Regions from separate parts of the Mesorhizobium sp. B2-1-3 genome, predicted to be linked through region 4. Evidence: predicted binding sites of a transcription regulator. Region 4 holds the regulator's gene; each other region holds the start of a gene.
What was found. Region 4 encodes PhoB, which activates phosphate uptake and scavenging genes when phosphate is short. Its sites were predicted from a motif close to TGTCATNNANCTGTCAT; they were not measured.
Positions count from the first base shown of each region.

Region 1: a site for PhoB is predicted at 1,326-1,342, ahead of FJ973_RS29940 (YdcH family protein). Genes of this name have one in related genera too.
Region 2: a site for PhoB is predicted at 1,021-1,037, ahead of phnC (phosphonate ABC transporter ATP-binding protein). Genes of this name have one in related genera too.
Region 3: a site for PhoB is predicted at 1,386-1,402, ahead of FJ973_RS21110 (esterase-like activity of phytase family protein). Genes of this name have one in related genera too.

Region 1 is NZ_VFWL01000030.1:9,987-12,185, reverse strand. It holds gene ispG (flavodoxin-dependent (E)-4-hydroxy-3-methylbut-2-enyl-diphosphate synthase) at 1-519, opposite strand, end outside; gene FJ973_RS29940 (YdcH family protein) at 1,077-1,256, opposite strand; gene FJ973_RS29935 (YdcH family protein) at 1,497-1,700, shown strand; gene FJ973_RS29930 (IclR family transcriptional regulator) at 1,703-2,199, opposite strand, start outside.
Region 2 is NZ_VFWL01000020.1:50,269-52,467, reverse strand. It holds gene phnL (phosphonate C-P lyase system protein PhnL) at 1-233, shown strand, start outside; gene FJ973_RS26070 (DapH/DapD/GlmU-related protein) at 230-847, shown strand; gene phnC (phosphonate ABC transporter ATP-binding protein) at 1,107-1,955, shown strand; gene phnD (phosphonate ABC transporter substrate-binding protein) at 2,047-2,199, shown strand, end outside.
Region 3 is NZ_VFWL01000013.1:120,990-123,188, forward strand. It holds gene FJ973_RS21110 (esterase-like activity of phytase family protein) at 1-1,268, opposite strand, end outside; gene FJ973_RS21115 (FAD-dependent oxidoreductase) at 1,580-2,199, shown strand, end outside.
Region 4 is NZ_VFWL01000021.1:30,256-32,454, reverse strand. It holds gene FJ973_RS26645 (ROK family protein) at 1-521, shown strand, start outside; gene phoB (phosphate regulon transcriptional regulator PhoB) at 529-1,218, opposite strand; gene phoU (phosphate signaling complex protein PhoU) at 1,238-1,945, opposite strand; gene pstB (phosphate ABC transporter ATP-binding protein PstB) at 1,971-2,199, opposite strand, start outside.

The sequences.
Region 1 (2,199 bases), on a different contig from region 4:
CGGAAAGCCGCGGGCCTGGTTGTCGTCCATCAGCCGGGTCAGGAGTTCCTGGTCGAGCGAGCCCCAGTTGACGCCGATGCGCACCGGCTTGTCATGTTTGATCGCCATCTCGACGATTGCCGCGAACTGCCGGTCCTTCTTGTCCTTGAAGCCGACATTGCCGGGATTGATGCGGTATTTGGCCAGCGCCTCGGCGCAGGCCGGATGATCGGCCAGGAGCTTGTGACCAATATAGTGGAAGTCGCCGACGATGGGCACGTTGATACCGAGCCGCGCCAGCCGCTCCCGGATGCGCGGCACGGCGGCGGCGCTTTCATCGCGGTCTACGGTGATGCGCACGATCTCGGAGCCGGCGCGATGCAGCGCCGCGACCTGGGCGACCGTCTGGCCGACATCGGCGGTATCCGTATTGGTCATCGACTGCACGACGACGGGAGCACCGCCGCCAACCACCACGCCGCCCACATCGACGCCAACCGAGGTGCGGCGCGGGAAGGGAAAGGAATAATATCCGGTCATGCCGGCAGCCTTTAATCTCTGGAGCGCCGCGCGTCCACTTGGACGCACAAAAGCGCGCTCCGGGCCGATGCGCTGAAGTCCGGGCATGAGGTGGAGGAGCAAAGATGGCTTGTCAATGGCGACAGGTCGCCACTGGCCGCAATCGATGCCGCCGCCGGTTGCTCGGCGCCCGACTTTTATCGCTCGCTTGCGTCGGCCAATCGGCTACCTGGCGATTGGCAGGCCCCATCGCTTTGTCTTTCCCGGAACGAGTCCGTCATTTCGGGGAGGAGCAAGGAGAAGAGCGACGCAGCGCAGTCCCAGAATCCAAGCCCTGACCTCAGAGCGCCGCGGCAAGGCGGAATTCTGCTCCGCTGCACTCTTCGGTCAGTTATGGTAAAGGGGAGCCGCGACGAGCTTCGCCCCTACTCGTCCTGGGACTAGGAAGTCGGAAGGCCTCTGCCTGGTACGAATATCTGTGATGGTCGACCTGAAATCGAAGATCAAAACCACCAGTCCGGCGGCAATTGCCGCCGGCAGGAAAGACCCGAATGGTGAGCGGTTATGTCAGTGGGGCATCAATGCGTCGTGGGTTTGGCCCTCAGTTTTTCAATCTCGTCCTTGATTGCCAGCTTGCGTCGCTTGAGATTCACGATTTCCAGGTCGTCCACCGACGGGTGATTCATCGCGTCATCGAGCTCGCGTTCGATGTCGCCGTGTTTCCGCTGCAACTCATCAAGATGGGATGCAAGAGACATGATTGGTTCTCCCTTTCATGATTTCCTCGATTGCAGCCGCCAAAGGCGCGTCCACCGCAGGCTCGCTCTGTGACGGCACAATGACAGTGTGCCACCTTCGCGCAGCGATGTCGAATGATCCGTGGTAGCATTCCACGACAACGTGAAATGTGATATGGGCTGCGCGCCGGTGGCAGAGAGTGCCACCCCCCGCCCAATCAGGCCCAGCTTTGGGCGCCGCAGACGTGCAGACGGTAGAGAATGTCCGATCAGGAACAGGCCGATATTCGCCTCGAATTTTCCCGGCTGAAGCAGGAACACGCCGATTTCGACGCCGCGATCAATGCGATGATCGCCATGAACTGCGACCCGCTGCAGATCCAGCGCATGAAGAAGAAGAAGCTTGCGCTGAAGGATCGGCTGATGAAGCTGGAAGACAGGATCATCCCGGACATCATCGCCTGACTTCAGGTCCAGGCCGCGATCGAAAGCCGCGCCGCGCGTTCGCGCAACAGGGCCAGGAGTTCGCCTGTCTTCTCCTGCGATGTGTCGATGGGCACCACTAGGCACATCGTCGCCTCGACGGTGCCGGGTGCTGAAAACACCGGCGCGGCGAGGCATTTCGTATAGGCGTCGACGAGCCCCGAAGTGATGCAATAGCCGGTGGCTCGCGCCGTCGCTATGTCGGCGATGAAATCGTCCAGCCGCAATCTGCGGCCATCGGGCAGCATAAGGTCGTCTTCCGATATCATGGCTTCGATCCGGGCCTGTTCGAGGCCGGCGAGCAGCAGCCTGCCTGACGCGGTCCAGGGCAGCGGAATCTGCAATCCGGTGGCGGAGCTGATGCGGAAGGGCCGGGTGCCCGGGCTCGAGTGGACGATCGTGTAGCGGCCGCTCTGCAGCATGCACAGTTCGGAGGTCTCACCGGTCTCGCGCGACAGGTTGTCGACCTCCTGGCGTCCTC
Region 2 (2,199 bases), on a different contig from region 4:
AGCGCGTCAACATCGCGCGTGGCTTCATCACCGGGCACCCGATCCTGCTGCTCGACGAGCCGACCGCTTCGCTCGACGCAAGGAACCGCGATGTGGTGATCGAACTCATCGCCGCCAAGAAGGCGGCAGGCGTCGCCCTGCTCGGCATCTTCCACGACCATGATGTGCGCGAAGCGGTGGCCGACCGCATCATCGACGTCACCGCCTTCGCCCCGGGAAAGCTCGCCGCATGAGCAGGAAATTGTCGGAGACGCCGCTGGTCCACCCGACGGCGGACGTGGAGAATTCGACGCTTGGCCGGTGGACCGAAATCGCCGACCGCTGTCGGGTTTCGGAAAGCGAACTCGGCGACTATTCCTACATGATGCAGGACTGCGCCGTCTGGTGTGCGACGATCGGCAAATTCTCCAACATCGCGGCAAGCGTGCGCATCAACGCCACCAACCACCCGACCTGGCGGCCGACGCTGCACCATTTCACCTACCGCGCATCGGACTATTGGGACGATGCCGAACACGAGAGCGAATTTTTCGCTGAGCGCCGCGCCAGGCGCGTCACAATCGGCCACGACACATGGCTTGGCCATGGCTCGACAGTCCTGCCCGGCATCACCGTCGGCGATGGCGCCGCCGTCGGCGCCGGAGCGGTGGTATCGAAGGATGTCGCTCCCTACACCATCGTCGCCGGCGTGCCGGCAAAGCCGATCCGCGAGCGCTTCGACCGCCGCACCGCCGAGCGCTACCAGGCGCTTGCCTGGTGGGATTGGGACCATGCGAGGCTGCGCGCCGCACTCGACGATTTCCGTCAGCTCGAGGCCGAAGCTTTCCTGGAAAAATACGGTGGATGACGGTGGTGAATGGAATAGGGCTGCTCACTATTCGCATCCCTTACATAGAGTTCGGGCAGGGGGCTGTCTTCTCAAGCCGCCTGCCTTCCGCAGTTTCAGGGACGTGGAGCATTTCGAGGAACTGATGGTCCTGGCCTGATCGCGCGCGACGCGGCTGTGGGTGGTAACAAAACTGACATCAATCCGACACCGCAGGTTCATGGCGCTGCGCTAGCGAGGGTCAACAGGACCTTCAACCGCGACTGGACGGGAACGCACCATGTCAGCCACGCTCGAAATCCGCGGCGTCACCCGACGATTTGGCAAGAACACCGCCGTCAACGATGTCAGCATCTCGATCCCGCAGGGTCAGATGGTCGGCGTCATCGGCCGTTCCGGCGCCGGCAAGTCGACCCTTCTGCGTATGATCAACCGCCTCATCGATCCCAGCCATGGATCGATTTTCTTCGACGGCGCCGAGGTCTCGCAATTGCGCGGTTCGCCGCTCAGGCGCTGGCAGCGCGACTGCGCCATGATCTTCCAGCAATTCAACCTTGTTCCGCGCCTCGACGTGCTGACCAATGTGCTGCTCGGCCGGCTGAACCATCGTCCGACCCTGTCGAACCTTTTCGGCATGTTCTCGCGAACCGAATGTGCGCAGGCGGTCGCCGCCCTCGAGCGGCTCGATATCGCCCGTACCGCGCTGCAGCCCGCAGGCACCTTGTCGGGCGGCCAGCAGCAGCGTGTCGCCATTGCCCGCGCCATGATGCAGCAGCCCCGGGTGATCCTGGCCGACGAACCGATCGCTTCGCTCGACCCGCTCAACGCCAAGGTGGTGATGGATTCGCTGCAGGACATCAATTTGCGCGAAGGCATCACCGTGGTCACCAACCTGCACACGCTGGACACCGCCCGTACCTATTGCAACCGTATCATCGGCATGGCCGCGGGCAAGGTCGTGTTCGACGGGCCGCCGGAGGAGCTTAACCGCGAGGCCGTCCGTCTCGTCTATGGCGCCGACAGCAATGGCGGCGAAATCTCCGAGGCCATCACCTCCACCAGCGTTGCCTTCAAGCAAAAGACCGCCGCATCCGCCGGACCGCTCGAACCCGCATTCCCTGGTTACTGAGAGCGACCTGGATCGCCAGCCCGCGTCAGGGCACCCGTCAAAATCACCAACGCCGCCGGCGCGGGGCCGGAACCCACAGGAGAAAAATCAGATGTTCAGGAAGATGGTTTTCAGCGCCGTTTCGGTGCTCGCAATGGCCACCGGCGCGGCGCATGCCGCCGATATGAAGGAATTCCGCGTCGGCATCCTCGGCGGCGAGAACGAAACCGACCGGCTGCGCAACTACCAGTGCCTGGCCGATCAC
Region 3 (2,199 bases), on a different contig from region 4:
TTGGGCGCGCCATTGTGCAGGCCGAAGCGGGCAAGCTCGGCCTTGTCGTTGATGTCGATGAACGGCGTCAGCCTTGCCGGCGTCACCGACGGATCGAGCACGCCCTTGGGCGCCACCGGCTTGTCGGCGGCATCGAAGGCACCGCCGGCGATGTCGGTCGCGCCGGAAAGGTCGACAATGTCGATCTTGCGATACAGCGACTCCTCGCCCTTCAGGCCCTGGCCGTTGCCGCTGTCGCGCGCCAGCATCAGGAAAGCGGTATCCGACAGCGCCACGATCTCGCTTTGCGCAGCCACCTTGGTCTTGCCCTTGGCGTCCTTGAACACCGGCAGCGGCACGACATATTCATGTGCCAGCTTGAGATGGGCAAGATCGGAGGCGTCATAGATCAGCGCCCTGGTGTTCTGGCGCGTCGAGGCCGAATCGCCGCCGTCCTGCCGGGTCGCCGACTGCAAGACCGCGATTACGAACTTGCCGTCCGGCGTCATTGCCATGCCTTCGAGGCCCTGATTGTTCTGGCGGCCGGTTTCGGGATCCTTTGGGTCGGGTTCGGCAGCACCTGGGCCCGGATTGTCGGAAGCAAAATTGGCCGTGCCGTGGCGCATCGGCACGAGCGCGGCCGGAGGCTGGGTCGCCGACATCAGACGGCCGTCGGCGGAGAAGCGGTAGATGTCGGGACCGTATTCGTCGGAGACGAGCATGGTGCCGTCGGGCAGCCGCACGATCGCCTCGTTGTCGAGCGCGAGCTTGCCATTGTCGGCCTGCGGCAGGACAGGCATGTCGCCGGCGGCGGGACGCACGCCGTTCAGCGGGTCGAGACCGCTGGCGTCGGCGCCCTTGTCGTCGGTCAGGAGCATGGTGTCGGCGAGCGTCGCCTTGACGCCGGTCTGCTCCTGGCCGGCCGCGGGCGCGGCACCTGGCGCCACCGGGGCGAACTCGATGTTGATCGTGTTGAGGCGCGGCCGGTAGTCGGTGGTACCGACGACGTTATAACCGCGGTCGGGCAGCAGCCACAGCGAGCCTCTGTAGGTGCCGGCATCATGCGTCCAGCCCGCGGTGTCGATCGACATGCCGGAGCCGGAGCCGAAGGTCTCGCCGAACCTGTCGCGCTGGCCGGCCGGGATGCGGCCAACCCCCACCAGCCCCTTGTTGACGAAACTGGCGCCGCCGACGCTGGCCGAGCTGTCGGCGAAGGCGGGCAGCGAAACGGCCGAGGCCGCCAGCGCGGCGACCAGCAGCCGCAACGAGAATGAGCGTAGATGCGTCATGGAATCCCCTTGATGACAAAGCGCCGGGACGGCGGAATTCTGAGGTTGCCTGGCGGCGGCGAGGCTGCCGCCCTGGAGGGCCGCTTGTGCCCTCGGCAAGCGGTCTAAGGCGCGAACATGATGCTTGCATGACAGTTGGTGACGCATTCGCGTCGGCCCGCCGCGACGCTGCTGGGGAAGTGCGGCCGCGCCAAAAAATCGATCGTTCCGACACAGGTTCGACAGCGTCCAGGAGCTGTTCGTAGTACTAGACACTCATGTACAGTACGTATATGGTTCCGGTTTCGAACAGTCCGTGGAGGAGGGAAGCCTTGAAGTCTCACTACCGCGCAGTCGTCATCGGGGGAGGAGTGGTGGGCGCTTCGGTGCTCTATCACCTGGCGCGGTTCGGCTGGTCGGATGTGGCGCTGATCGAGCGCGCCGAACTGACGGCGGGGTCGACTTGGCATGCGGCGGCGGGGTTCCACGCGCTCAATGCCGACCCCAATGTCGCCGCGCTGCAGGATTACACCATCAACCTTTACCGCGAGATCGAGGCCGAATCCGGCCAGGACGTCGGGCTGCACATGACTGGCGGCGTCAACATCGCCAGCGATCCGGCGCGCTGGGAGTGGCTGAAATCGGCCTGGGCGGTATTCCAGTCGGTCGGCATCGAGACCGCCCGGCTGGTGACGCCTGACGAGATCATGGCGATCTGCCCGATCGTCGACGTCACCGGCGTGCTTGGCGGCCTATACGATTCCAACGAGGGCCATCTCGACCCTTACGGCACGACGCATGCGTATGTCGGTGCCGCCAAGAAGCGCGGCGCCGACGTGATCCTGCGCAACCGCGTGGTCGAGCTGAAGGCGCGCGCCGACGGCCATTGGGATGTCGTCACAGAGCAACGCACCATCACCGCCGAGCATGTCGTGAATGCCGGCGGGTTGTG
Region 4 (2,199 bases):
CCGGAGGCGAGTTCGGCCACATGATCCATCGCCCCGGCGGGGCGCTCTGCCGCTGCGGGCGGCGCGGCTGCGTCGAGGCCTATGCCGGCAACTATGCCATCTGGCGCAACGCGAGGCAGCTTGGCGAGGACACCGAGCCCGTCGACGTCAGCGACGCCGACATGCGCACCCTGGCGGCCTCGGCGCGCGAAAAGGACGGGCCGGAGCGCGAAGCCTACCGCAAGGCCGGCGAGGCGCTGGGTTACGGCCTTGGCAGCCTGTTCGCGCTGATCGATCCGGCGCCGGTCGCCATGGTCGGCGTCAGCGCCGCCGCCTTCGACCTGATCGAGCCGGCTCTGCGCGAGGCCATTGCCCAGACCGCCGGCGGCCAGCACTCGAAATCGATTTCCTTCGACACCGAGCCGAACGAACTGCCACTGATCCGCGAGGGCTGCGCCATGCGCGCGCTGACCTTCGTCGACCAGGAGATTTTCGCGCCGGGGGCACAGGCGAAATCAGGCGTGGGCGAGAACGTTGCGTGACATATCCCTAGTCTTCGCGAATCGCATACCCCGCGCCCCGAATGGTGCGGATCACGTCAGGCATGCGGCCATTGTTGACCGCCTTGCGCAGCCGGCCGACATGCACGTCCACGGTGCGCTCGTCGATATAGATCGTTTCGCCCCAGACATTGTCGAGCAGTTGGCTGCGCGAGAACACGCGGCCGGGATGTCGCATCATGAATTCGAGCAGGCGGAACTCGGTCGGCCCGAGCCGGATCTCGCTTTTCTTGCGGTAGACCCGGTGCGATTCACGGTCGAGCACGATGTCGCCGACCTTGAGCACGCTGGACAGAACTTCGGGCTTGGCGCGGCGCAGCAGCGCCTTGACGCGTGCCATGAATTCCGGCGTTGAGAACGGCTTGACCAGATAGTCGTCGGCGCCGGTGGAGAGACCGCGCACCCGGTCGCTTTCCTCGCCGCGCGCCGTCAGCATGATGATCGGCAGCCGCTCGGTCTCGGGCCGCATGCGGAGACGGCGGCAGAGCTCGATGCCGGACACCGCCGGCACCATCCAGTCGAGCACAAGAAGGTCAGGGACATTCTCCTGCAAGCGGATCTCGGCTTCGTCGCCGCGCGTCACCACCTCTACCTGATAACCCTCCGATTCCAGATTGTAACGGAGCAGCACACCCAGCGGCTCCTCGTCCTCCACCACCATGATGCGTGGCGCGATCATCGACTGGTCACCCCTGCCGTCAAGCCGCTGGCGCCGACATCGCCGTCTCGTCCTGCTTTGGGCGATTGGCGGGCAATTGCGTGCCGGTCAGCACATAATAGGCATTTTCGGCAATGTTGGTCACGTGATCGCCGATGCGCTCGAGATTCTTGGCGCAGAACAAAAGATGCGTGCAGGCGGTGATGTTGCGCGGATCCTCCATCATGTAGGTCAGCAGCTCGCGGAAGACCGACGTGTATTTGACGTCGATGCGTTCATCGTCGGCGCGCAGCTTGGCAAGTGCCGCGGCATCGCGCGCCGCATACTCCTCGATCACGCCTTGGACCTGGATCAGCACAAGCTGCGCCATGGCGTCGATGGAGTGCGACAGGTCGCGCGGCGTGGCGGCAAGGCCGACGGTGCCGACGCGCTTGGCGATGTTCTTGGCGAGATCGCCGATGCGTTCGAGATCGCCCGCCATGCGGATCGAGCCGACGACATGGCGCAGATCGTCCGCCATGGGCTGCCGCTTGGCGATCAGGGTGATGGCGCGGTCGTCGAGTTCGCGCTGGCGCGCATCCATGATCGCGTCGTCGGAGACGACGCGCTGGGCGAGCGCGTTGTCGGAATTCAGGAGCGCCTTGGTCGCGCCGCCGACCATCGATGAGGCGAGATCGCCCATGTCGCGGATCAGCCTGCTGATCTGTCCGAGATCTTCGTCAAAGGCTGCGACTGTGTGTTCGGCCATGATCTTGGTCCTCGTATGCCTGGGATCAGCCGAAGCGGCCGGTGATATAGTCCTGCGTGCGCTTCTCGCGGGGCGACGTGAAGATCTTCTCGGTGCGGTCGAACTCGACCAGCTCGCCCAGATACATGAAGGCGGTCTGCTTCGACACGCGCGCCGCCTGCTGCATGTTGTGGGTGACGATGACGATCGTATAATCGGCCTGCAACTCGTCGATCAGCTCCTCGATCTTGGCGGTCGACAGCGGATCGAGCGCC